DNA from 2 places in the Labrys monachus genome. Region 1 is predicted to be linked to the other one. Evidence: predicted binding sites of a transcription regulator. Region 1 holds the regulator's gene; the other holds the start of a gene.
What was found. Region 1 encodes HrcA, which represses chaperone genes, less so after heat shock. Its sites were predicted from a motif close to GTTAGCACTCNCNNNNNGNGAGTGCTAAC; they were not measured.

Region 1 (4,413 bases):
GCACGGGTCATCGCCGACGAGCAGGCGCTGATCGAGGAGACGCTGATCGATCTGGCCGACCGGATCGGCTGCGCCCTCATCTGCACCACCGGCGGCACCGGGCCGGCGGAGCGCGACGTCACCCCGGAGGCGACCGAGGCGGTGTGCCGCAAGATGATGCCCGGCTTCGGCGAGCTGATGCGGCAGGAGAGCCTGAAATATGTGCCGACCGCCATCCTTTCGCGCCAGACCGCGGGCATTCGCGGCGCCTCGCTGATCGTCAACCTGCCGGGCAAGCCCGCCTCGATCCGCCAATGCCTGCAGGCGGTCTTCCCGGCGGTTCCCTATTGCGTCGACCTCATCGGCGGGCCCCGCCTGGAGACCGATTCGGCCGTGTGCAAGGCGTTCCGGCCGGGAGCCTAGGCGCGATGTTCAGGCCGCATCCGGGCCCGGGTCCCGATCTGATCGGTTTCTTCCTGGTGCCGCATTTCTCGATGATGGCGTTCTCCTCCGCCGTCGAGCCGCTGCGGGTCGCCAACCGCCTGGCGGGGCGGACGCTGTTCCAGTGGAAGGCATGGTCGGCCGACGGCCAGGCCGTCGCAGCCTCCAATGGCTGGCCCATCCCGGTGGAGGGCGCGCTCGCCGACCTCGCCGACATCCCGACCCTGATCGTCTGCGCCGGCTTCGAGCCGGCGGCCCATGCCACGCGGCCGACTCTCGCGGCCCTGCGCCGGCTCGCCCGCCGGGGCAGCGAGATTGGCGCGCTCGACACCGGGGCCTGGATCCTGGCGGCCGCCGGGCTGCTCGCCGGCCAGCGCGTCACCATGCATTGGGAGGCGGCCTCGGGCTTCGCCGAGGCCTTCCCGGACATCGAGATCAGCGAGGCGCTGTTCGAGACGGCCGGCCAGCATTTCACCTGCGCCGGCGGCACCGCCTCGCTCGACCTGATGCTCGACATGATCGCCCGCAAGCACGGCCAGGCGCTGGCGGTGGCGGTCTCCGAGCAGTTCATCCACGACCGCCTGCGCGACCGCAACGACCGCCAGCGCATGAGCCTGCCCAAGCGCCTCGGCGTCGGCAACGGCAAGCTGATCAAGGTGGTGGCGGCGATGGAGGCGAATCTGGAGACGCCGCTCGATGCCCGCAGCCTCGCATCGCTGTCCGGCGTGTCGGCGCGTCAGCTGGAACGGCTGTTCCGGGCGCAGCTGAAGGATTCCCCCTCCAATTATTACCTGCGCCTGCGCCTGGAAAGGGCGCGCCGCTTGCTGCGGCAGACCGACATGAGTGTGATGGAGATCGCCATGGCCTGCGGCTATTCCTCGGCTTCCTGCCTGTCGCGCTCCTATCGCGCCCATTTCGCCGTCGCCCCGCGCGAGGACCGGAACGAAGTGAGGGCGTAGACCAGCCCATCCGCAGGAGGGTCGATCACCGATCGACCTCTTTCTTTCCGCAAGCTCCGCGTTTCCAGGAACGGCGATCGGGGATCGCCGCGCCGCGCCGTCCTTCGCCCTACCCGTTCAGCAGCTTGCCGATCACCTTGGCCGTATAGTCCACCATCGGCACCACGCGCGCGTAATTGAGGCGGGTCGGCCCGATCACCCCGAGCACGCCGACGATCTTCTGGCTGGCGTCGCGGAAGGGGGCGGCGATCATCGACGAGCCGGAGAGGGAGAACAGCTTGTTCTCCGACCCGATGAAGATGCGCACGCCGTCGCCGGCCTCGGCGCGGCCGAGCAGATCGATGAGATCCTTCTTCGCCTCGATGTCGGCGAACAGCAGGCGGATGCGTTCGAGGTCTTCGGTCGCGCGCAGGTCCTCGAGCAGGTTGGCCTGGCCGCGCACGATCAGCTGCTGGGGCATGTCGCTGGCGCTGCCGCCCCAGGAGGCGAGGCCGGTGGCGATCAGGCGCGCCGTGAGGTCGTCGAGCTCCGCCCGGCCCATGTCGAGCGCCCGGCGCATCTCCTGCTGCAGCTCGGCGAGCGTCCGCCCCCGCGCCCGCGCATTCAGGTAATTGGAGGCTTCCACCAGCGCCGAGGTCGGCAGGCCGACCGGCACGGTGATGATGCGGTTCTCGACCGAGCCGTCTTCCGACACCAGCACCACCAGCGCCTGGTGGGGCTCGAGCCGCACGAATTCGATATGCTTGAGGCGCTGGTCGCGCTTGCCGGTGACGACGACGCCGGCGCCGCGCGACAGGCCCGACAGCATGGCGGAGGCCTCGGTCAGCACGCCTTCCAGCGATTTGGACGACATGCCGGCCCGGATCTGCGCGTCGATCTGGGCGCGGTCCTGCGCCGCGAGATCGCCGAATTCGAGCATGGCGTCGACGAAGAAGCGCAGGCCCATCTCGGTCGGCACCCGGCCGGCGCTGGTATGCGGCGCCTGGATCAGGCCGAGCATCTCCAGGTCCTGCATGACGTTGCGCACGGAGGCGGGGGACAGCGAGGTCGGCAGCAGGCGCGAAATGTTGCGCGAGCCGACCGGCTCGCCGGTCGCCAGATAGGAATCGACGATCTGGCGGAAGATTTCGCGCGAGCGCTCGTTGAGCTGCGCCAGTTCAGTGGGGGCGATGGGCGGCGTCACGGCGGACAAGGGCATATCTCCTTTGCCTACTGTGAAGGCCAATTGCGGTTTATTCAATCCCGTTGTGCGCTGCGGCGCCCGCCGGAGGGCTCACGCTTTGTCGATGACGTGGAAGAACGAGCCGGTGACATGGCCGCGCCGACCTCCGAGGGCGCCGAGATCGCCGCCATGGGCGTCCATCACCCCGAAGAGCGGCGCATCGCCGGCGTGCAGCGTCGTCGAATAATGGAATTCGTGGCCGCGCACCGCGCTGCCGCGCCGGCCGAGGACGCAGTCCTCCTTCAGCTCGGCCAGGCGATAGCCGAGACTCATCCGCCGCCTGGCGAAGCTGGTCTCGAGGTCGAGCAGGCCGACCATGCGGTGCACGGCGCCCTCGCCATCGGTCAGGGCGGTGCCCAGCACCATGTAGCCGCCGCATTCGCCATGGACGGGGCGCGTTTCGGCGAACTGCCGCAGGGCGTGTCGGAAGCGGGCATTGGCGGCGAGGCGCGCCCCGTGCAGCTCGGGATAGCCGCCCGGCAGCCAGGCGACGTCGGCGTCCGGCGCGGGGCCCTCGTCGGCCAGCGGCGAGAAGGGCAGGATCTCCGCGCCCTGGCGCCGCCAGCCGGCGAGGAGATGCGGATAGACGAAGGAGAAGGCGGCGTCGCGGGCGAGGGCGATGCGCTGGCCCGGCGGCGGCAGGCCGGCATCCGGCGGGGTCTCGGCCAGGCGGGTGGAGGCGGCGAGGGCCCGGATCGCGGCGATGTCGCAATGCGCCTCGACGAAATCGGCGAGCGCGTCGAGGCGCCGGTCGAGCTCGGCGGTCTCCTCGGCCTGCACCAGGCCGAGATGGCGCTCGGGCAGCACGAGGTCGGTCCGCCGCGGCAGCACGCCGACGACCGGCAGGCCGGCCTCCTCGATGCCCCGGCGCGCCAGCGCCTCGTGGCGCGGGCTCGCCACCTTGTTGAGGACGACGCCGACGATCCGCACATCGGGCCGGAAGCCGGCAAAGCCGCGGGCGACCGCCCCCGCCGACTGCGACTGGCCGGAGATGTCGAGCACGAGCAGGACGGGCCAGCCCTGGCGCGCGGCGATGCCCGAGGAGGAGCCGTCGCCCGCCGCGCCCGGCAGCGCCACGCCGTCGAACAGGCCCATCAGCGCCTCGCACAGGAAGAGGTCGGCGCCCCCTGCGGCCTCGCGCGCCAGGCTGTCGAGCAGAGCGGGGCGCATGGCCCAGCTGTCGAGATTGTAGCTCGTGCGGGCGGCCGCGGCCGCATGGAAGCCCGGATCGATATAATCCGGCCCGCATTTCATCGGCTGCACCGCCACGCCGCCGCGCGCCAGCGCCCGCAAAAGGCCGAGCACCAGCGTGGTCTTGCCCGAGCCGGAGCGCGGGGCGGCGACGAGAAGGCCGGGGGGGAGCGCGTTCATGCGCCCTTCCTGCCCCGGGGTGGCCGGCGATGGCAAGGGAAACCCGCGACGAGCCTCGGACACGTCGGTGCGGCGGGTGCACATTCCCGGCGGAAACTCTTGAAAGCGGCCGGCTTGTGCCCATATTGGGTGTGTTCCGGACGCCCGGAGCAAGGGGGATGCCGAACGGGTCCCTCCAAAGTCGCTTCCTGCGAGGACTTTGAAATGTCGCGTGTACCTACCTTGAACTCCCCCTTCCTGCTCGGATTCGACGAAATCGAACGCGCGCTCGACCGGGTCGCCAAAGCCGCCAATGACGGCTATCCGCCCTACAACATCGAGCGCGTGGGCTCCTGCGAGCGCCCGCCCGAACGGCTGCGCATCACGCTCGCCGTCGCCGGCTTCAGCCATGAAGAGCTCGACGTTTCGATCGAGGAAAACCAGCTCGTCATCAGGGGACGG
Region 2 (4,413 bases), 840 kb from region 1:
CGCGGCATTCGCGCCCGCCGGAGCAAGCGCGGACAGGTGCGCCGCGCCTCGGCAGGGGGATGCATGTCGCCCTGCCGGAGCACGGCCGTCCGGCCCGCGCCTATTGCAGGTTCGGAACCTCGTAGGTCCAGACCCGAAATCCCTTCAGGACATGCGGTCCGAAGGAATTGATGAGCGGCACGTCGGCGGCATCCCGGCCGCGCGCCACCACGATCCTGCCGATCCGGGGCACGTTGTTGCGCGGATCGAACGTATGCCAGGCGCCGTCCAGAAACACCTCGATCCAGGCGCTGAAGTCCATCGGATCGACCACGGGAACGCCGATGTCGCCGAGATGGCCGTTGACGTAGCGCGCGGGGATGTTGAGGCAGCGGCAGAAGGTGACGGCGAGATGCGCAAAGTCGCGGCACACGCCGATGCGCTCGTGGAAGGATTCGAAGGCGGTGCGGGTCGATCGCGCCTGCATGTAGTCGAAGCGGATATGGTTGTGCACGAAATCGCAGATCGCCTGCACCCGGCCCCATCCGGGGGGGACCGCGCCGAAAATATCCCACGCCGTCTGGCTGAGGCGATCGGTTTCGCAATAGCGGCTGCCCATGAGATAGGTCAGGCAATCGTCGGGGAGGTCCTGCACCGGGAGTTCCCGGGCGTCGGGCAGCACCGGGTCCGGCTGACCGTTGTCCTCGATGGTGGCGTCGCCCCAGATCGTCAGGTCGCCCGCCGGCGCGACGAGCCGCCGGCATCGGTTGCCGAAGAGGTCGCGATAGGTCGATGTCGGGACGTCGGGGGTGGTGAAGACCGTTTCCGGCACTCGCATGTCTGCGGCGCGATCCTCATGGACCGACAGCAGACACACCAACGCGGTCGGCTGCTGGCAGTTCAGCGAGATCTCATAACCGTAGCGGATCAGCATGGAAAGTTCCTGGGCGCGTGGATCGGCCGCCGGAAGCCGGCGGTCGGTGGGGTGGGATGGGGGTGGCGGGAAGGCGGATTGGAGGGCGAGGGCGGCGGGATCATGAGCGGGCCGATGCGGCATGGAGCGGCAGGGCGCAGTCGGCCTTGCGGCTCCCATCTCGATTGAGGGATGGCGGCGGCATCGTGTCGTCGGCGCCCGCAGGCGTCGCGTCGGTCGTTCATGATGTCGGCTTTCCTTTCTTCGGAGGGGCGGCATCGAGGACGCCGGAATAGAGTGTCCCGCCTTCTGCGGCGGTGATCGTCATGGCGTCCGGGCGCTGCGGCATGTCGAGGGTCAGCGCCAGCCGCCGCCCAAGGTCGATCGCGTCGTCCAGGTCATGCGCTTCGTCCGTCACGCGGCCGAGCACGGCATGGGCGTCGTCGGCCTCGCGGGTACGGTAGAACTCGACGATGATCTTCATCACTTGGATGTCCGTTCCGCCGGAGCGTCATGGCCTGGGGGCGCCGGCCTGCGCCGCCGGCGGGACCCGCTGGCCCGAGGCGCCTTCAGGCCAGGGCGATGCCTTTTGCCGCCTAGCCGAACGTTCTTTCGATGAGCGCGGCGCCGCGGCCCGTCGTGGCGGCGGCGACAGCCTCCAGGCGATCCTCGGTCGTCACCCGCTCATGGCTCTCGCCGTCGCTGCGGATGCGATATTGCGGTGACGCGTTCTCGCCCGGCGGCAGCACGGCGGTGATCCGATAGAGGTCGGCGGCGCCGGACCGCGATCCGTGGCCATGCCTCAGGCGGACCAGCTGTCCGACGGCGAAGAGGTGGCTGCCGGTCGCGCGCCGGTCCGGATGGGCGCCGGAGGGGAGGGTGGTTTTTGCGGTCATGAGGGTCGGTGGTCCTTTTCGAGCGCCGCTTCGAGGTCTGCCGGAATGATCGGCACCATTTGTCGCGTCGAGGCCCGCGCGGCGATGGCGGGCAGGTGGATGAAGGCGCCGACGCGGCGCCATGCGAGCCAGGAGGCTCCTTCGATCAATTCTTCGTCGTGGTCGACGCGATAGTCTCCCGCCGGTTGCGGCGCGTCGAAACCCGTCAGCCGGAAGGCGGACGAGAAGTGGACGACGGTCTGCGTGGTACGACTGGTCATGGTCGGGATCTCCGCAGGAGCACGCGGATGCGCCTCCTGCATCGCGCCGTCGGAACCGCGACGACCCCGATGCCGCCGGTCTCTCCGGAGCGGGGATCTTCCCGGATCGGACAGGACGATGCGCGCGCCGGATCGGCGCTATGCGTTCGCTGTCGAAATTCGGTGATGAATGGCGGGTCCCGGGTCTCTGACACCGCAAAAGCCAAATCGGCCAAATCAACGACTTCAATTGATACTCCCTGATTGAGGTTCGATCAAGGCGAGAGTGTTTTTTCCACCGGTCCGGATTTATATTGTTCAAACGGTCAAATAAAAGCGGCGGTGAATTCAATGAAATAGTCGTCTGCCCCTGCGGATCGGGCGGCACCCCGGCCGAAGGAGCGGGATTATAAGTTCCAAGTATTTTTCACCCGCCAGAATATAATTTTGGCACTCCTATCATCCGAGTGCCAAAAGCCCTATGTAGGGGCTGCGGTGGCCACGAGTGCTGACCGCAGAAAGAACCTCCTGATGAAATTCCGCCCACTTCACGACCGCATCGTCATTCGGCCTGCGGAAGGCGATCTGAAATCCAAGGGCGGGATCATCATCCCCGATACGGCGAAGGAAAAGCCGCAGGAAGGCGAAGTGATCGCCGTCGGCCCGGGCCTGCGGGACGAAAGCGGCAGGCGGATTCCGCCGGACGTCAAGACCGGCGACGCCATCCTGTTCGGCAAATGGTCGGGCACCGAGATCAGGATCGACGGTGAGGTGCTCCTCATCATGAAGGAAGCCGACGTCATGGGTATCGTCGAAAAAGCCGTTCCGGCCGTCAAGGCCGGCTGAAGCCGATTTCCGATCCCCTCCTCTCGAGACCGAACTGGACCAACACCATGTCTGCCAAGGAAATCAAATTCGGCACCGATGCCCGCGACCGCATGCTCCGCGGCGTCGAGCTGCTCAACAATGCCGTCAAGGTGACGCTCGGCCCCAAGGGCCGCAACGTCATCATCGACAAGGCCTATGGCGCGCCGCGCATCACCAAGGACGGCGTCACCGTCGCCAAGGAAATCGAGCTCGTCGACAAGTTCGAGAACATGGGCGCGCAGATGGTGCGCGAGGTCGCCTCCAAGACCAACGATCTCGCCGGCGACGGCACCACCACGGCGACCGTGCTCGCCGCCTCGATCCTGCGCGAGGGCGCCAAGCTCGTCGCCGCCGGCCTCAACCCGATGGATCTCAAGCGCGGCATCGATCTCGGCATCGCCGCCGTGGTCAAGGAAATCCAGGCGCGGGCCAGGAAGGTGCAGTCCTCGGGCGAAATCGTGCAGGTCGGCACCATCGCCGCCAACGGCGATGCCACCGTCGGCGAGATGATCGCCAAGGCGATGGACAAGGTCGGCACCGAAGGCGTCATCACCGTCGAGGAGGCCAAGACCGCCGACACGGAGCTCGACGTCGTCGAGGGCATGCAGTTCGACCGCGGCTATCTCTCGCCCTATTTCATCACCAATGCCGAGAAGATGCGGGTGGAGATGGAGGATCCCTACATCCTCATCCACGAGAAGAAGCTCGGCAACCTGCAGGCGCTGCTGCCGATCCTCGAGGCCGTCGTCCAGAGCGGCAGTCCGCTCGTCATCATTTCCGAGGATGTCGAGGGCGAAGCGCTGGCGACCCTCGTGGTCAACAAGCTGCGCGGCGGCCTCAAGGTCGCCGCCGTCAAGGCCCCCGGTTTCGGCGATCGGCGCAAGGCCATGCTGGAGGACATCGCGGTCCTCACCGCCGGCCAGCTGGTCTCCGAGGATCTCGGCATCAAGCTTGAGAACGTCACGATCGAGATGCTCGGCCGCGCCAAGCGCGTGCTGATCGAGAAGGACACGACAACCATCGTCGACGGTGCCGGCGACAAGGACGCCATTTCGGCGCGCGTCCAGCAGATCAAGGGGCAGATCGAGGAGACGACCTCCGACTATGACAAGGAGAAGCTGCAGGAACGCCTGGCCAAGCTCGCCGGCGGTGTCGCGGTGATCCGTGTCGGCGGCTCGACCGAGATCGAGGTCAAGGAAAAGAAGGACCGCATCGACGATGCGCTCAACGCGACCCGCGCGGCGGTCGAGGAAGGCATCGTGCCGGGCGGCGGCGTGGCGCTGCTGCGCGCCAGGACGGTGCTGGCTTCGCTGACGGGCGATAATGCCGACGTCACCGCCGGCATTTCGATCGTGCTGCGGGCGCTGACGGCTCCGATCCGGCAGATCGTCGAGAATGCCGGCGTCGAGGGTTCGATCGTCGTGGGCAAGCTCACCGACGCCACGGATCACAACCAGGGCTTCGATGCGCAGACCGAGACCTATGTCGACATGATCAAGGCTGGCATCGTCGATCCCGC

Region 2: a site for HrcA is predicted at 2,474-2,502, ahead of J3R73_RS21535 (co-chaperone GroES). Genes of this name have one in related genera too.

What each region holds. Positions count from the first base shown of each region.
Region 1 is NZ_JAUSVK010000001.1:5,553,036-5,557,448, reverse strand. It holds gene mog (molybdopterin adenylyltransferase) at 1-402, shown strand, start outside; gene J3R73_RS25435 (GlxA family transcriptional regulator) at 408-1,379, shown strand; gene hrcA (heat-inducible transcriptional repressor HrcA) at 1,489-2,577, opposite strand; gene J3R73_RS25425 (cobyrinic acid a,c-diamide synthase CobB) at 2,653-3,972, opposite strand; gene J3R73_RS25420 (Hsp20 family protein) at 4,177-4,413, shown strand, end outside.
Region 2 is NZ_JAUSVK010000001.1:4,710,411-4,714,823, reverse strand. It holds gene J3R73_RS21555 (transglutaminase-like domain-containing protein) at 101-913, opposite strand; gene J3R73_RS21550 (RNA-binding protein) at 1,134-1,376, opposite strand; gene J3R73_RS21545 (hypothetical protein) at 1,489-1,788, opposite strand; gene J3R73_RS21540 (hypothetical protein) at 1,785-2,048, opposite strand; gene J3R73_RS21535 (co-chaperone GroES) at 2,559-2,873, shown strand; gene groL (chaperonin GroEL) at 2,921-4,413, shown strand, end outside.